3 regions of the Rhizobium sp. SRDI969 genome follow, and region 2 is predicted to be linked to each of the others. Evidence: predicted binding sites of a transcription regulator. Region 2 holds the regulator's gene; each other region holds the start of a gene.
What was found. Region 2 encodes LexA, which represses DNA repair genes until DNA is damaged. Its sites were predicted from a motif close to TGTTCNNNNTGTGTTCNG; they were not measured.
Positions count from the first base shown of each region.

Region 1 (6,192 bases), 150 kb from region 2:
CGGATTTCCTTGAGGATGCGCACGGCGATCTCGTTCTGCTTGGCGTTGAAGCTTGCCGGCAGCGTCTCGAACCAGTCACGGGCGACGCGGATCGACATCGCGGTCACTTCGCCGATATGCAGCGTGTCGATCTTCACCGCCAACGCCTCCGGCTTCAGGCGGAATCCGTTGCAGGAAGGGCAGGGGGCAGCCGACATGAAGCGTTCGATATCCTCGCGCGCCCAAGCGGAATCGGTCTCCTTCCAGCGGCGCTCGAGGTTGGTGATGATGCCTTCGAAATTCTTCTGCGTCGTATAGGAGCGGGCGCCATCGGCATAATGGAATTCGATCTTGTCGTTGGTGCCGTTGAGGATGACGTCCTTGGCCTCGTCGGAGAGATCGTTCCAGCGGGTGCCGAGCTTGAAGCCGTAATGTTTGCCGAGCGCTTCCAGCGTCTGGTTGTAATAGGGCGAGGTCGACTTGGCCCAGGGCGCGATCGCCCCGTCGCGCAGCGTCCGTTCGGGCTCGGGCACGATCAGATCCGCATCGATCTTCTGTTGGGCGCCGAGGCCGTCGCAGGTCGGGCAGGCGCCGAACGGGTTGTTGAAGGAGAAGAGCCTGGGTTCGATCTCGGGAATGGTAAAGCCCGAGACTGGGCAGGCGAATTTCTCCGAAAACAGCACGCGTTCATGCGTCTCGTTCAGCGACTTGTTGGCCGAACCGCCGGCCGACGTCTCTTCCGGCGGCAGCGGCTTGTCGGCGAATTCGGCAACCGCCAGCCCGTCGGCGAGCTTCAGGCAGGTCTCCAGACTATCCGCCAGGCGTGCCGAGACATCCGAACGCACGACGATGCGGTCGACCACCACGTCGATGTCGTGCTTGTATTTCTTGTCGAGCACCGGCGCCTCGGCGATCTCGTAGAACTGGCCGTCGACCTTGACGCGCTGGAAGCCCTTCTTCATCAGCTCCGCCAGTTCCTTCTTGTATTCGCCCTTGCGCCCGCGCACGAGCGGCGCAAGGATATAAAGCCGGGTGCCCTCGCCGAAATCGAGGGTACGGTCGACCATCTGGCTGACGGTCTGGCTCTCGATCGGCAGGCCGGTTGCCGGCGAATAGGGAACGCCGACGCGGGCAAAGAGCAGGCGCATATAGTCGTAGATCTCGGTGACGGTGCCGACCGTCGAGCGCGGGTTACGCGAGGTGGTCTTCTGCTCGATCGAGATCGCCGGCGACAGCCCGTCGATCTGGTCGACATCGGGCTTCTGCATCATCTCGAGGAACTGCCGGGCATAGGCCGACAGGCTCTCGACATAGCGCCGTTGGCCCTCGGCATAGATCGTGTCGAAAGCAAGCGAGGATTTGCCGGAACCCGAAAGCCCGGTCATGACGATCAGCTTGTTACGCGGCAGATCGAGATCGATGCTCTTGAGATTATGCTCGCGCGCGCCGCGGATGGAGATCGTCTTCAGTTCGCTCATCGTCTCTGCTTTGGTTTTCTGGATAACAGCCCTTATTTAGTGATGCCGACGGGCGAGTCGAGGCTGAATATCCGCAAGGGCTCAAGGTTTTCGATTCTGTTGACAGGATCATACGGATAACCTAGAACAAATAAAGAACAAAAATCCTGATGGATGCATGCGGCGTTCTGATGGATAAACATGTGGATTAAATGCCGCCCATGCGCATCGGCGGTCCGTGATGGTTTAAGGTGCGCCGATCGATTAAACGCCGCCGGGCAGGGCGGCAGGCAGGGTGAGAAGCATGGCTGGTAGTGTGAATAAGGTAATTCTGATTGGAAACGTCGGCGCGGACCCGGAAATCCGCCGCACTCAGGATGGCCGGCCGATCGCCAATATCCGTCTTGCAACCTCGGAGACCTGGCGCGACCGCAATTCCGGCGAGCGCCGCGAAAAGACCGAATGGCACGCGATCGTCGTCTTCAACGAAGGCCTCTGCAAGGTCGTCGAGCAATATGTGAAGAAGGGCGCCAAGCTCTATATCGAAGGCCAGCTGCAGACCCGCAAATGGCAGGACCAGCAGGGCCAGGACCGTTACAGCACGGAAGTGGTGCTGCAGGGTTTCGGTTCGACGCTGACGATGCTCGACGGCCGCGGCGAAGGCGGCGGTGCGAGCGGCGGCCGTGGCAGCGCCGGTGGCGGCAACGATTATGGCGACGACTACGGCGCCCCGGCTCCCTCCTCATCACCCAGCCGCGGCGGTGGCGGCGGCGGCAACTTCTCGCGGGATCTCGACGACGACATCCCGTTCTGATCGTTAGGCTTTCGCAGTTTTGTGAAAGACTGGAGAGCATGACGTCCATAACGGCGTCATGCTCTTCTTTGTTCTCGCGGCAGATCGTTCAGACCGCGGCCTCAATCGTCTACGGCCGTTTCAGTGCGGCGTCGCGCTGATCAGATTGAACGCCGACTTAGCCCCGTCGACGACGAACTGTGCGGCAAGGGCGGCCAGGATGACGCCGAGGAGCCGTGTCAGGATGGCCCGGCCGGTGACGCCGAGGAAACGGTCCAGCCTTTCGGCGATGAGCAGCATGACGAAGGTCAGCAGCAGATTGGCGGCAAGGACGCCGATCAGCTGGGCTTTCCCGATCGAGGTGGCGAGCGTGCCGGCTAGCAGGATCGTCGCCGAGATCGCACCCGGACCTGATATCAGCGGCAAGGCGAGGGGAAAGACGGCGATATTCTCGATATGATCCTTGGTGATCGCCGCCTCGGTCGCCTTCTCCTTGCGCTCCTGCCGCCTCTCGAACACCATCTCGAAGGCGATCCAGAACAGCAGCAGGCCGCCGGCGATGCGGAAGGCGCCGATCGAAATTCCGAGCACGCCTAGCACGCCGGCGCCAAACAGCGCGAAGACGGCAAGGATGATGAAGGCGATGACCGAGCCGCGCAGCGCCACCTGCTTGCGCTCGGTCCGGCTCATGCCTGTCGTCAGGCCCAGAAAGATCGGCGCAAGCCCCGGTGGATCGATGGTGACGAGCAGCGTCGTGAAGGCGTTGATCAATTGGTCGGCGCTTGCCATCGGCTCTCCGGAACCCCATATGGGTGCGTGGTTCAAATGATTGTGAAGCGGGGATTTCGATTTGGCAAATATCCCGCGGCGGCCCGCGGCGGATTTGTCCGGTCCGGCCGCGAAACTTGCATGTTTTACCCTCTTTAAGCCGCAAAAGCCTGTTCAAAACGCGCTGTGAAATTGGCGCGGCAACAGGCTTTCCGCTATAAATCTTCCAGTGATTCTAGAAGAGATCGTGATCTGTTTTGACTGAGCAAACACCCCCCGGCGGCGGGAAGCTCCCGCCAGGCATCGAGCCCATCTCCATCATGGAGGAAATGCAGCGGTCGTATCTCGATTACGCCATGAGCGTCATCGTCAGCCGCGCGTTGCCCGACGTGCGCGACGGCCTGAAGCCCGTGCACCGGCGCATCCTTTACGGCATGTCCGAGCTCGGCATCGACTGGAACAAGAAATACGTCAAATGCGCCCGCGTCACCGGTGACGTGATGGGTAAATTCCATCCGCACGGCAACTCCGCGATCTATGATGCGCTCGCCCGCATGGCGCAGCCCTGGTCGCTGCGGCTGCCGCTGATCGACGGTCAGGGCAATTTCGGCTCAGTCGATGGTGATCCGCCAGCGGCCGAACGTTACACAGAATGCCGCCTCGAAAAGGCTGCTCATTCGCTGCTCGACGATCTCGACAAGGAAACCGTCGATTTCCGCGACAACTACGACGGCACGCTGTCCGAACCGGTCGTGGTCCCTGCCAAGTTCCCGAACCTGCTCGTCAACGGCGCCGGCGGCATCGCCGTCGGCATGGCGACCAACATCCCGCCGCACAATCTCTCCGAGGTCATCGACGGCTGCGTCGCGCTGATCGACGATCCGGCCATCGAACTGCCGGAACTGATGCAGATCATTCCCGGCCCCGATTTCCCCACAGGTGCGAAGATCCTCGGCCGTGCCGGCATCCGCTCCGCCTATGAGACCGGCCGCGGATCCGTCATCATGCGCGGCGTCGCCGCTATCGAGCCGATGCGCGGTGACCGCGAGCAAATCATCATCACCGAGATTCCCTATCAGGTGAATAAGGCAACGATGATCGAGAAGATGGCCGAGCTGGTGCGCGACAAGCGCATCGAAGGCATCTCCGACCTGCGCGACGAATCCGACCGCCAGGGGTATCGCGTCGTCGTCGAGCTGAAGCGCGATGCCAATGCCGAGGTCATCCTCAACCAGCTTTATCGCTATACGCCGCTGCAGACCTCCTTCGGCTGCAACATGGTGGCGCTGAACGGCGGCAAGCCCGAACAGCTGACGCTGCTCGACATGCTGCGCGCTTTCGTCTCCTTCCGCGAAGAAGTCGTTAGCCGGAGAACAAAGTTCCTGCTGCGCAAGGCGCGTGACCGCGCTCATGTGTTGGTTGGTCTCGCCATTGCGGTCGCCAATATCGACGAGGTCATCCGCGTCATCCGCCAGGCGCCCGATCCGCAGTCGGCTCGTGAGGAGCTGATGACCCGCCGCTGGCCGGCGGAAGATGTCGAAAGCCTGATCCGTCTGATCGACGATCCGCGCCATCGCATTAACGAGGATCTCACCTACAACCTCTCGGAAGAGCAGGCCCGGGCCATCCTCGAACTGCGCCTTGCCCGCCTGACGGCCCTTGGCCGCGACGAAATCGGCGACGAACTCAACAAGATCGGCGAGGAAATCAAGGATTACCTCGATATCCTCTCCTCGCGCGTCCGTATCCAGACTATCGTCAAGGACGAACTTATCGCTGTCCGCGACGAGTTCGGCACACCGCGCCGCACCGAGATCGTCGATGGCGGTCTCGAAATGGACGACGAGGATCTGATCGCCCGCGAAGACATGGTCGTCACCGTCTCGCATCTCGGTTACATCAAGCGCGTGCCGCTGACCACCTACCGCGCCCAGCGCCGCGGCGGCAAGGGCCGCTCCGGCATGACGACCCGCGACGAAGATTTTGTTAGCCGGCTATTCGTCGTCAACACCCATACGCCGGTGCTGTTCTTCTCCTCGCGTGGCATCGTCTACAAGGAGAAGGTCTGGCGCCTGCCGATCGGCACGCCGACCTCACGCGGCAAGGCGCTGATCAACATGCTGCCGCTCGCACCCGGCGAACGCATTACCACCATCCTGCCTTTGCCCGAGGACGAGGCGAGCTGGGACAATCTCGACGTCATGTTCTCGACGACGCGCGGCACGGTCCGCCGCAACAAGCTGTCGGACTTCGTCCAGGTCAACCGCAACGGCAAGATCGCTATGAAGCTCGAGGAGGAGGGCGACGAAATCCTCTCCGTCGAGACCTGCACCGAACATGACGACGTGCTGCTGACGACCGCACTCGGTCAGTGCATCCGCTTCTCCGTGGACGATGTCCGGGTCTTTGCCGGCCGCAACTCGATCGGCGTGCGAGGCATCAATCTCGGCGATCGCGACCGCATCATCTCCATGACGATCGTTGGTCATGTCGATGCCGAGCCGTGGGAGCGCGCTGCCTATCTCAAGCGTTCCGCCACTGAACGCCGGGCGACGGGCGTGGATGAAGAGGATATTGCGCTGGTCGGTGAAGAAGTCACCGAGGAGGGACAGCTCTCCGACGAGCGCTATGAAGAGCTGAGAGCACGCGAACAATTCGTGCTCACCGTCTCCGAAAAGGGCTTCGGCAAGCGTTCGTCCTCCTACGACTTCCGTATCTCCGGCCGCGGCGGCAAGGGCATCCGCGCCACCGATACGTCCAAGACCGCCGAGATCGGCGAGCTGGTCGCGGCCTTCCCGGTCGATGACGGCGACCAGATCATGCTGGTCTCCGATGGCGGCCAGCTGATCCGTGTGCCGGTCGGCGGCATCCGCATCGCCAGCCGCGCCACCAAGGGCGTCACCATCTTCTCGACGGCCAAGGACGAGAAGGTCGTCTCGGTCGAGCGCATCAGCGAGCCGGAGGAGGAGGAGACGGAGGAGGCTGTCGAGGTCGCCGGAAGCGCCCCTACTACCGACGAAGGTGCTGCCGAAAGTGGCGGCGGCGAGGCGCCGATTGCCGATGGCGATCCGGCCGGGCCTGCCGAGGAATGATCAAGTGAACGGGGCGGCTTCGAGCCGCCCTTTTCTTTTCACGCGGGCCATTTTCTTTTCAAGTCGGATAGTGGTTTAGGACTACGCCCAATGAAAAAGCCGG
Region 1 is NZ_CP104035.1:1,963,534-1,969,725, forward strand. Features, by position in the region: gene uvrA (excinuclease ABC subunit UvrA) at 1-1,457, opposite strand, end outside; gene N2A41_RS09890 (single-stranded DNA-binding protein) at 1,741-2,250, shown strand; gene N2A41_RS09895 (MarC family protein) at 2,371-3,018, opposite strand; gene gyrA (DNA gyrase subunit A) at 3,255-6,089, shown strand.
Region 1: uvrA (excinuclease ABC subunit UvrA) is a predicted target of LexA. The motif match lies at 1,580-1,597, and genes of this name have one in related genera.

Region 2 (6,192 bases):
ACTTCGACGGTGGGGTTGCCACGGCTATCGAGAATCTCGCGGGCGATGATATCGGTGATTGCAGTCATGGGTTCTTCCTGCTCGGTGGGTGATAAGTCGGTTCGAAACCTGTCTTAGTCGAAGGCGTGCAAATTACAATGCTGCAATTTCCAGCCCTTCGGACCGTGTTCGGATCTCGCCTATAGCACGATCATGTCAGGCTGTTGAACGTCAAGCCTTGGCGACCGCATCGAAGGCGAGTAGCTTTTCAAGCAGCCGCGGCATGTCCTTGAGATAGACCATGTTGGGGCCGTCGGAAGGTGCATTGTCGGGGTCCTGGTGGGTTTCGACGAACACGCCGGCGATACCGGTAGCCACCGCTGCGCGCGCCAGCGTTTCCACGAATTCCCGCTGACCGCCGGAGGATTCGCCCTGCCCGCCCGGCTGCGCCACGGAATGGGTCGCATCGAAGATAACGGGGGCGCCCATCGCCGCCATGATCGGCAGCGAACGCATGTCGGAAACCAGCGTGTTGTAACCGAAAGAGGCGCCGCGCTCGCACAGCAGCACGTTCGGATTGCCACTGGCATTGAGCTTCTTCAGAACGTTCTTCATATCCCAGGGAGCGAGGAACTGGCCCTTCTTGACGTTGACGACGCGGCCGGTCTTGGCCGCGGCAATAAGAAGGTCGGTCTGGCGGCAAAGGAAGGCCGGGATCTGCAGGACGTCGACGATCTTTGCCACCTCGGCGCATTGTTCGGCGGTATGAACGTCGGTCAGGACGGGAAAGCCGAATTCCTTCTTGAGGTCGGCAAAGACCTCCATGCCCTTTTCGATCCCGATACCGCGTTCGGCCGAGAGCGAGGTCCGGTTCGCCTTGTCGAAGGAACTCTTGTAGACGAGGCCGATGCCGAGCCTTCCGCAAAGCTCCTTCAGCGTGCCGGCGACCATGAAGGCGTGGTCGCGGCTCTCCATCTGGCAGGGACCGGCAATTAGCGACAGGCGGCCGGTATTGGAAAAGGTGACCTGGCCTTGGCCTTCGCCGACCCTGACGTCGGAATTCGTATCAGTGCTCATCGTGTTTCCTCGAAGGCGAAGAGCGTGCCCTGCCCGGGCGCGGGCTTCACCAGAATGCGATTGTTCTTGCGCGTGTATGTCACCCCGTTAGCAGCCAAATGCGCTTCTGTCACGGCAAGATCGGCAACAGCAAAGAGGATTGCCCGGCCGCGCAGGCCGCGATCTGCGGATGAGCCGGCGATGTCGAAATAGGCCTCCAGCCCTTCCGGCGTCATCAGACCGATTTTCGCATTTGACGCCGCGACATTGACGCCGAAACCGGTTTTCTCGACTGCCGATTGCGCCGCTGCAAGGCCGACGAAGGCAGCGAATGCGGCCGGTTCCGGCGCGCAAAGCGCGATCTCCGTTATGCCGGTCACGCCATTGGCATGCGTCTCCAGCGCGGCGCGGTCGGCCGGCAGCGGATTGATACGCTCGACGGTGAAGAGCAAGAGATCAGGCGCGCGCAGGTCGCCGGCAAAAGCCAGCTTGAAGCCGGCAATCGTCTCGGAGCCGTCCGGCATCGTCATCGGCCGGTTGAACTGCAGCATCTCCCCGGCGCTCGACCCGTTGCCGACGAAATCCTGATGATCGATGCCGGCATCCTTGCTGCCGAAGGCCACCGCCGAAAGCCCCTCCGCGCCGCAACGGAAGCGGAAAGCCCGGTTGCGAGCGGTGAAGACATTGCCTCGTCGCGCCGATGCCTCGCTCTCCTCGACGCTCGCGATCCCGAGCGGCTCCAGATAGGTCTTGTCGGCAAAGAAGACGCAGGCATTCTCCGTTCCGAAGGGATGGCGCGCATCGGCGGCAACGGTGAAGCCGAGCTTGCCGAGCCTTTCGCGCGCCAGATCGATGTCGACGACCGGCAGCACGACATGATCCAGCGGGTACGGTTTGGTGGAATGCGTGTTCATCATATCCCTCCTCAAATCGGCAAGAGATGTGCGACAGCGCCACCCTCAATGCAAGACATGTGTCCAATCCGGCGAATGAAAATAAGAATCTCGACGAGTTGGTTCCAAGTTTTACGGAAATTTAGCTACTTGCGGAACACATATGGAACATATAGTGTCTGTTCTGGATTTGTTTCAATCACGAGGTCACAACGTCGATGCTCACGCGCAAACAACAGGAGCTTCTCCTTTTCATTCATGAGCGCATGAAGGAATCCGGCGTTCCGCCATCTTTCGACGAAATGAAGGATGCCCTGGACCTCGCTTCGAAGTCCGGGATTCATCGCTTGATTACAGCGCTCGAGGAACGTGGCTTCATTCGCCGCCTACCGAACCGGGCCCGCGCGATCGAGGTCATCAAGCTTCCGGAGGCCTACAGCCCCAGCATCCAGCCGCGGCGTGGCTTTTCGCCGAGCGTCATCGAGGGCAGCCTCGGCAAGCCACAGCCGGTCGCCGCTCCTGCCCCTGCAAAACCCGTCGCCGACAACGGCAACTCGGTCTCCGTGCCGGTCATGGGCCGCATCGCCGCCGGTGTTCCGATCTCGGCGATCCAGAACAACACCCACGACATCGTCGTTCCGGCCGACATGCTCGGTTCCGGTGAACATTATGCGCTGGAGGTCAAGGGCGATTCGATGATCGACGCCGGCATCTTTGACGGCGACACCGTGATCATCCGCAACGGCAGCACCGCAAGTCCTGGCGACATCGTCGTTGCTCTCGTCGACGACGAGGAAGCGACACTCAAACGCTTCCGCCGCAAGGGCGCCTCGATTGCGCTCGAAGCCGCCAACCCGGCTTACGAGACCCGGATTTTCGGGCCGGACCGTGTCAAGGTTCAGGGCAAGCTCGTCGGTCTTATTCGCCGCTATCACTGACCTTGGCTAGACCGGGCTCGGTAAAACTATTGCTGCGCCAGTCATAGGCGCGATGGCGCATCCATGGCCGCGACAATGCATCGAATGCGGTTGCCACCTCCAGGCCGGCGTTCGTGAAGCGCAACTCGACGGAACCGGTCCTGCGCAGCGTTTCACCGGTGAAGAGCGTCGCACCTGAGCGGCAGCTGTTGAAGCGCAGGCGGACCGACGTCACGACGATATCGGCGGCGTCGCATGCGGGGCCGAGATAGGCGGCATTGTCGATGACGGCCACGACCTGGCCATTGCCAAGCCTTGATGTGCACCAGGCCTTTTTGACGCAGGAAAAGCGGTTTGCTTCACCGGCCGCTGCGGCTGCACGCATCGCGGTCCTCGCTTCGGTCTGCTGATCGCGGGAAAGCCTGACGCGGCGGTCTTCTCCCTCCGGCGGGATAGCAGGACCATCCAGCATCTTCGGCGGATCATGCGTCGGCAGGACCAGCGCTCTCTGCCATTGGTCGAAGATGAAATCCGGCGGTCGTTCACGGTTGGACGCCATTGCTGCCGCCTCGACGACCGCGACGAGATTGCCATCCTCCGAAATCACCAGATCCGGCGGCCGGGGAACCGGTAGAAGGAACAGGATGAGCGTCGAGACTGCGATGATCGATGTGCCGGAATGGCGCAGTCGCGTCCGGAGCAGCGTCAGCAGAAGAAAGCCTGCCACGGCGACCGCGAAATACCAGCCGGGCAAACGGCCAACGTCGATATTGCCGCCCCAGCCGGATACCGTCTTTGCGACCGCGATCACCAGATCGAGGCCGAATCCGACGACCTTCCAGGCCCAAACATCCAGACCGAAAGGCATGAGCAGCATCGCCAGCAGCCCGGCCGGCATGACGATAAAGGAGATGATCGGCATCGTCGCGAGGTTTGCCGGCAGGCCATAGGCGGTCAGGCGATGAAAATGCTCGATCGAAAACAGCGCGGTTGAAAAGCCGCCGATCAGCGACGTCAGGAAGACGCCGCCGAAGAAACCCGCAACCGTAACGACCGGCCTGATGATCGGCAGCTTGAGGAAGGCGTTTTCGCGGACGCGCCGGTCCTTCCACAGCTGATAGCCCGAGACCAGCGCCAATGTCGCGGCAAAGGACATCTGGAAGCTCGGACCCAAGACCTCGGACGGCGAAATGGCGATGATGACGAGCGCGGAGAGCGCGACATTGCGCAGGCTGATCGACGGCCGGTCGAAGAAGACGGCAATCAACATGATGGCCATCATGATGAAGGCGCGTTCGGCAGAGACCCCAAAGCCCGAGATCAGGAAATAGGCGGTCACGGCGATGAGCGCGCCGGCGGCAGCGATCTTCTTCGTCGGATAGGCCTCAGCGACGCCGGGAAAGAGGCTGAGCAACATCCGGAACCCAACGAAGAAGATACCGGCCGACAGCGCCATGTTGAGGCCGGAGATGGCGACGATATGAGCCAGGCCGGACTGGCGCAGCGCTTCCGTCGTCTCATTCGAGATGGCGCGCCGCTCGTCCGTCACCAGAGCAGCGGCGAAAGCGCCGGTGTCGCCAGGCAAGATCGACCTTATGCGGTCGCCAATGCCGCTGCGCAGCCGGTAGAGCCCTTCGAGCAGAGCTTCCCACGTCGATCTTGCCGCCTGCGGACCTGCCTGCCAGTCGACCTTCGACGGCGCGCCGTAGAAGAAGCCGTTCGCGCCGATTCCATCGAAATAGGCACCGAAGGAGAAGTCGTTGAGCTCAGGAAGTGCTGGACCTGCCGGCGGCGTCAGCCGCGCCCTGCCGGTTATGATATCACCGATCTCGATGGGCGCGTCTGCGCCGCGGGTGATCGCAGTTATGCGTTCGGGCGACCGCTTCACTTCCGGCGCCTCCGTACCGGTGACGGCAAGAATGTAGCGCCACCGGCCGCGACCGTCGCCTTCGCGCCGTTCCACACGGCCGGTCACCGTCGTCGTGACGGCGGAATCGAGGATCACGGTCGAAGCCCGCCAGCTCTCGAGCTGCGCGGAGGCCATGCCGCAGGCCACAAGTGCAAGCGCCAGCAGCGTTGCCCGCAATGCCGCCCGGCTGCGGCTGGCGATGAGAACGGCGACGATCAGCAGCAACAGGCAGAGCAGCGATGCAACGAGCGGAAAGTCCGATGCCGCGAGAAACCAGAAGGCTGACCCGGCACCGAGGAAGACAGGCGAGACAAGCAGCAGACGGCCGTGGTCCGCCTCTTCGCTCAGCATCCGCATGCCGATACGCAGCGATTGCGAGGCTGCTGCCGGCAGCCGGTGCCGCAAGGGGCTCGTCGACTGCGTTCTTGTCGGGCGCGTCACCATGACAGGTGGAGAAAAACCGGCGGAGTCGGCGAGGCCTTCGCCTGCTTCCGGCCGCAATTCGACTGTGGTCAACTCCTGCATGTGCCGCCCAAGCCCAGCTGCGAAGGCGGCCAGAATGCAACCTCCGATCAAATCCGGCAAGCATAATCGATTGAAATACGAGGGAAAATCGCAAGCGCCAAAAGACGAGTTGAATCATCGGCTTCCGATATGCGTGCGGCTCATCGCTGCAGTGCCTAAAAGGTGATACCGCAATGCACAAAATGCCGTCACGGTAACTTGGCATTAGCTTCGCGATCATATAGCTATCGGTGAGGACGCTTAACCCCTATGGCGCTTTTATGGCGCCACCGCCATTTCGGAGGATCAGCATGACGGATCAAAGCGCTACAATAAAAATCGGTGACAAGTCTGTCGACCTTGCTGTCAAAAGCGGCACGATCGGCCCGAGCGTCATCGATATCGGTGCCCTCTACAAGAATACGGCTTCCTTCACCTACGATCCGGGTTTCACCTCGACGGCATCCTGTGAATCGAAAATCACTTACATCGACGGCGACGAAGGTGTCCTGTTGCACCGCGGCTATCCGATCGAGCAGCTCGCCGAGCATGGCGACTTCCTCGAGGTCTGCTACCTGCTGCTTTACGGCGAACTGCCGACCACCGTGCAGAAGAAGGATTTCGATTATCGCGTCACGCACCACACCATGGTGCACGAGCAGATGAGCCGCTTCTTCACCGGCTTCCGCCGCGATGCGCATCCGATGGCCGTCATGTGCGGCTGCGTCGGCGCGCTGTCGGCCTTCTATCACGACTCCACCGACATCACCGATCCGCACCAGCGCATGGTCGCCAGCCTGCGCATGATCGCCAAGATGCCGACGCTTGCCGCCATGGCCTACAAGTACCATATCGGCCAGCCCTTCGTTTATCCGAAGAACGACCTCGACTATGCCTCGAACTTCCTGCGCATGTGCTTTGCCGTGCCTTGCGA
Region 2 is NZ_CP104035.1:1,812,841-1,819,032, reverse strand. Features, by position in the region: gene eno (phosphopyruvate hydratase) at 1-68, opposite strand, end outside; gene kdsA (3-deoxy-8-phosphooctulonate synthase) at 211-1,056, opposite strand; gene N2A41_RS09195 (VOC family protein) at 1,053-1,949, opposite strand; gene lexA (transcriptional repressor LexA) at 2,147-2,866, shown strand; gene N2A41_RS09185 (ComEC/Rec2 family competence protein) at 2,847-5,279, opposite strand; gene gltA (citrate synthase) at 5,570-6,192, shown strand, end outside.

Region 3 (6,192 bases), 1.9 Mb from region 2:
CCACTCGACCAGCCTCCGTCTGCCGCGAGCTGACCAAGACCTATGAGGAGTTCCGCCGCGGCACGCTTGCCGACCTTGCGGCGCATTATCAGCAGGTGGAAAACGTCAAGGGCGAGATCGTCCTCGTCATCGGCCCGCCGGAGCCGGCCGAGACCGATGCGGCCGATATCGAAGCCATGCTGGCCGACCTGTCGAAGTCAATGCCGACGGCAGCTGCTGCGACCGAGGCCGCCCGCCTCACCGGCCTGCCGCGCAAGGTGCTCTACCAGCGCCTGCTGGAGATCAAGAACGCTGATGGGCGATAGTGATCTTACCGCCATCAGAAGGAAGGCGCTGCGCCGGGGCCGCATGTCGGAATATGTCGCGGCCGTCTTCCTGATGCTGAAGGGCTACCGCATCCTGGCGCTGCGCCACCGCACCCGGCTCGGCGAGATCGATATCATCGCCCGCAAGGGCGATCTCGCCGTCTTCGTCGAGGTCAAGGCCCGCCATGGCGAGGCCGCGGCAGTCGATGCCGTCTCTACCGCCGCACAGAAGCGCATACGGGCGGCAAGCGATCTCTGGCTCGCCCGCCAGGCAGATCAAGCCCGCCTTTCCCAGCGTTACGACATTGTGGCGATTATGCCCGGCCGATTGCCGCGGCACTTTATTGATGCCTTCTGACCTCCTTTCGACCCGTCGGATTTCCGGATCGTTAAACTTTTAGTTTCCGCGTGAACCAGGTTCTTACGACTCTCTGCTACCCCCTCGGTAGGGATAACAATTGGGGGTTGTTTCATGGCCTGGAAGCTGATGCTTGCAAGTGCGGTCGCCACGGCCGCGCGCTCCGTGCCGTATGTCGTGGCGAAGCCGGCCGGCAAGTCTTTCGTCGCACATGCGAGCGATCTACTGCCGCTGAAATCCACGCCAATCAATCCGGACTGGATCGTCAGCGGCAATCCGCAGGCCCGCACCGCCGAACATTCGCGCGGCCATGACGAGGCGTCACTAACGGCGATCTGGGATTGCACGGCGGGCGAATTCCGCTGGTATTTCGGCTGGGACGAGACGGTGATGATCCTCGAAGGCAAGGTCCATATCACCGCCGAGGACGGCACCGAACGAACGCTGCGTGCCGGCGACGTTGCCTTTTTTGCCGGCGGAACCTGGGCGAGCTGGCGGGTTGACAATTACGTCCGCAAGGTCGCCTTCCTGCGCAAGCCCTTCCCGAAGCCCTTGGCGATCGCCTACCGCCTCCGCAACATGCTGCGCAATGGCGGCAACCAGGGCATCGCCGCCTGAAAAGCGGCGACAGGAAGCCCTTGATTGACCGTTGCGTTTGATATCTGGCCGACCTACATCTGTCCGGCATTCAGCGAGGGATGGAAATGGCCAAGATCACCAATGTAGCGGTCCAGATGGACCATGTCGCCGGCATCAATATCGCAGGTGATTCCACCTTCGCCATGAGCCTGGAAGCGCAGACGCGCGGCTACAGGCTCTTCCATTACACCCCCGAGCGCCTGAGTTTTCGCGACGGCAAGCTTTATGCCAGCGTCGAGCCGATGGTGCTGCGCGACGTCAAGGGCGATCACTTTGAACTTGGCGCGCCCGAGCGCGTTGATCTCTCGACTATGGATGTCGTGCTGCTGCGCCAGGACCCGCCCTTCGACATGGCCTATATCACCTCGACGCATCTGCTCGAGCGCATCCACCCGAAGACGCTCGTCGTCAACGATCCGGCCTGGGTGCGCAATTCGCCGGAGAAGATCTTCGTCACCGAATTCTCCGACCTGATGCCGAAGACGCTGATCACCAAGGATGCCGACGAGATCCGCCGCTTCCGCGACGAGATGGGTGATATCATCCTGAAGCCGCTCTACGGCAATGGCGGCGCCGGCGTCTTCCATTCGACCCGCGACGATCGCAACCTCTCTTCGCTGCTCGAAATGTTCGGCCAGCTTTTCCGCGAGCCCTTCATCGCCCAGCAATATTTGCCCGACGTGCGCAAGGGCGACAAACGCATCATTCTGGTCGACGGCGAATTCGCCGGCGCCATCAACCGCGTGCCGGCCGAACACGACAGCCGCTCCAACATGCATGTCGGCGGCCGCGCCGAAGCGACCGAACTGACGCCGCGCGAACAGGAAATCTGCACCCGCATCGGCCCGGCACTGAGGGAGCGCGGCTTCCTGCTCGTCGGCATCGATGTGATCGGCGATTACATGACCGAGATCAACGTGACCTCGCCCACCGGCATCCGCGAGGTCAAGAAGTTCGGCGGCGCCGATATCGCCAGCCTGCTTTGGGATGCGATCGAGCGCAAGCGCGGCTGAGCCAGCCGCCCATGACCGTTCTGGTCTCGCGGCCGAGCGCAACCAAGGTCACAACGAATGCCTGACTACGTTCTTTGATTGTTCTTGTTTTATTCCAGCGGCCATGCCAGATTGCAACCGCTGGCCTTAATGCCTGTCGCCCAAAAGTGCGAAACGGTTTTGGGGCCACGACATGCATCAAATAAAGACCTGAAGCGCATCGCATCGATGCGACGCGCTTGAGGGGTCGGCGGGCGGTATAAGAGTTTGCGGCAAGGGGATGGGCATATGGTCGCGCGTGTCAGTACGGTGGCATTTCAGGGCATCGAAGGTGTGCCGGTCGAGGTTCAGGTCATGGTCGCGCCCGGCAAGGTCGGCATGCAGATCGTCGGTCTGCCCGATAAGGCGGTGGCCGAAAGCCGCGAGCGCGTGCAGGCGGCCCTACACGCCTCCGGCCTGGCGCTGCCGGCAAAGCGCGTGACCGTCAATCTGGCGCCGGCCGACCTGCCGAAGGAAGGTTCGCATTTCGACCTGCCGATCGCGCTTGCCATGATGGCGGCGCTCGGCGCCATTCCTGCCGATGCGCTGTCGGATTTTGTCGTCGTCGGCGAACTCAATCTCGACGGAACGATCGCCGCCATCTCAGGCGCGCTGCCGGCGGCGATCGGCGCCAATGCGCTCGGCAAGGGGCTGATCTGCCCGGCCGAAAGCGGCGCCGAAGCCGCCTGGGCAGGCGCCGAGGTCGATATCCTCGCCCCGCGCAGCCTGATTGCTCTTGCCAATCATTTCCGCGGCACGCAGGTCCTGTCCAGGCCGGAAGCGTCGATCCGCGCCAATGCCGCAAACCTGCCGGATCTCGCCGAGATCAAGGGCCAGGAAAGCGCCAAGCGCGCGCTCGAAGTGGCCGCCGCCGGCGGCCATAATCTTTTGATGGTCGGTCCTCCGGGCTCCGGCAAATCGATGCTGGCGGCCAGGCTGCCGTCGATCCTACCGCCGCTTTCGGCCGCCGAACTGCTGGAGGTGTCGATGGTCCATTCGATCGCAGGCCAGCTCTCCGGCGGCAAGCTTTCCGATCGCCGGCCCTTCCGCACGCCGCATCATTCCGCCACCATGGCAGCCCTCGTCGGCGGCGGGATACGCGCCCGCCCGGGCGAAGCCTCGCTTGCCCATCACGGCGTGCTCTTTCTCGATGAGTTTCCCGAATTCACGCCGCAGGCGCTCGATGCACTGCGACAGCCGCTCGAAGGCGGCGAATGCGTCATTGCGCGAGCCAACCACCGCGTCTCCTATCCGGCCAAATTCCAGCTGATCGCGGCGATGAACCCCTGCCGCTGCGGCATGGCCGGCGAGCCGGGCCATAGCTGCGCCCGCGGCCCGCGCTGCATGAGCGATTACCAGGCCCGCATCTCCGGCCCGCTGATGGATCGCATCGATATCCGCATCGACGTCCCGGCCGTCTCCGCCGCCGATCTCATCCGGCCGATGGCCGCCGAAACCAGCGCCGACGTTGCGCGCCGTGTCGCCCGCGCCCGTGAAATCCAGCAGGAGCGCTTCGAAAGCACCGGCGCAAAGGGCATCGGCACCAATGCCCGCTGCTCCACCGCAATGATCGAGAAACTGGCCGAGCCCGATGCCAGCGGCCTGCAGCTGCTGCGCGACGCCGCCGAAAAGATGAAATTCTCCGCCCGCGGTTACCATCGCGTGCTGAAGGTTGCCCGCACCCTGGCCGATCTCGACGGCAAGCCGACAGTAGGCCGCATCCATCTCGCCGAAGCAATCTCCTACAGGATCGCTGGGGAGAGGTTGACGGCTGCGGCGTAAGGGGAGGGGGCAATTGTCGGACTGTTTGACAAGGCGGTCGCCGCGAGCGCGTGCAGGCCGCCCTCCACGCCTCCGGCCAGGCGCTGCCGGCGAAGCGGGTGACGGTCGATCTGGCGCCTGCCGACTTGCCGAAGGAAGGCTCGCATTTCGATCTGCCGATCGCGCTCGCCCTGATGGCCGCCGTCGGCGCCATTCCTGCCGATGCGCTGTCGGATTTTGTTGTCGTCGGCGAGCTCAACCTCGACGGCACGATCGCCGCCATATCGGGCGCGCTGCCGGCTGCGATCGGCGCCAATGCGCTCGTGGTTAGTTAGCCCAGGACGTGCAGGTCGCCGATCTACCAATTGGAGCGTTCAGAATTTATGGATGTGGGTCGCCGCCACCGGTCGTTTCGCGGCGAGATGATTTGTATGCGGAGATTCAGCGTGAAACCCGAGGAACATGAACTGCTCAAAGCGGCATGCGAAGCCACGGCAGCAAGTCACCCTGATTTACAAAGGAGCCAACGAGAATCCCCAGACGAGAGTGCAAAATCAATTGAAGATGAGATATCGGGTTTCCTCGGAGCGATATGGCAGGATCGTAAAACCGTCTATGATTCCGCTGAACAAGCGCTACAGCCCCTGTGCCTCCTATATGATTTGGCGCTGTTGCAGGTCTGCGACCTGTCACACTTCGGGCTGAAGAATGCACATCATCGAAGCCGAGTGATATGGCCAGAAGCCCAATTACCAGTCCAGCCATCTCCTAATGCCGTTTTCTATGTTTTGGCCTCCAACCTAGCCCAATCCATGCAGGCCTTTCGGCTACTGATTCTTCATGGATTCGAAGGGCAGGCCCGAGCAACCTTCAGAGGAGTGATCGAGACTGCGGACTTGCTGATTATGGTCTTGGCAAGTGAAGCGACGTATCGAGAATTCATAAAATCCTTTGAAGACCCTAACGAGAGCTACAAACACTGGAGAAGCCATCTATCTCCATCGAAAATTTAGGGCTGCCGTTTCGCTGCTGGAAGACGACGATCCGCTTTCCATCCCAATCGATCAGACGCCGAACGAAGTCAGAAAGGATATGTATCAGTGGCTTTCTAACTTCGTTCATGTGAATTTTGTTGCTCACATTGTTGCAGCTCATCCAGAAGATTTTGCTGGAAACTCTCGACCGCTCGCGATGCTCGGAGACGTAGGTGAGGCGTCGAGGGCGACACTTGCCCACGGCCTGCTATACCTTTGGATTACCTTGCTGAGGATTGAGAAATTGCTTTGGGAACAGCATCGCTGGAAAGGTTTCCGGGGGAAGCGCTCCCGAAAATGGTTCAAATATCGCTGCCGTGCATTGGACGAACTGTTCCTGTCCTATCTGCCGACGTATTGGGAAAAGAACCCTGTAGCTAGCACGCAGTCCATATAGGTGGCCCCTTGAATGTGGGACCCGGTGTTAGTGGTAGTGACCGATTACTGCTTACGTCGTAAGCATGTTCACTCCGTGCGGGGCCTTCCGCCGGACGATTTCATCGAGAGCCCTCCAGGCGAGAGAGACTGACGGCTGCGGCGTAGCAAATAGGGGCGCCAAAGCGCCCCTAGACTCTGCGAAGATTTACGTCCGGGAAACCCGCGGCCAAAGCCAGCCTAGCTCCCAAGCCCCTCAAACAGCGCCGTCGAGAGATAACGTTCGGCGAAGGACGGGATGATGATGACGATGTTCTTGCCGGCGTTCTCCGGACGGATGCCGACCTTGATGGCGGCGGTCAGCGCCGCACCCGAGGAGATGCCGACCGGCACGCCTTCGAGCCGGGCGACGAGGCGCGCCTGTTCGAAGGCCTCGTCATTGGTGACGGTGACGACCTCGTCATAGATGCCGGTATCGAGGATCTTCGGCGCGAAGCCGGCGCCGATGCCCTGGATTTTGTGCGGGCCGGGATTGCCGCCGGAGAGGATCGGCGAATCGGCCGGCTCGACGGCGATGATCTTGATCTCGGGCTTGCGGCTTTTCAGAACCTGTCCGACGCCGGTGATCGTACCGCCGGTGCCGATGCCGGAGATGACGATGTCCACCGTGCCTTCGGTATCATTCCAGA
Region 3 is NZ_CP104035.1:4,853,956-4,860,147, forward strand. Features, by position in the region: gene rsmI (16S rRNA (cytidine(1402)-2'-O)-methyltransferase) at 1-305, shown strand, start outside; gene N2A41_RS23935 (YraN family protein) at 295-663, shown strand; gene N2A41_RS23940 (cupin domain-containing protein) at 778-1,281, shown strand; gene gshB (glutathione synthase) at 1,368-2,315, shown strand; gene N2A41_RS23950 (YifB family Mg chelatase-like AAA ATPase) at 2,583-4,115, shown strand; partial or broken gene N2A41_RS23955 (magnesium chelatase domain-containing protein) at 4,157-4,417, shown strand; gene N2A41_RS23960 (hypothetical protein) at 4,541-5,107, shown strand; gene N2A41_RS23965 (hypothetical protein) at 5,187-5,525, shown strand; gene cysK (cysteine synthase A) at 5,744-6,192, opposite strand, start outside.
Region 3: N2A41_RS23950 (YifB family Mg chelatase-like AAA ATPase) is a predicted target of LexA. The motif match lies at 2,395-2,412, and genes of this name have one in related genera.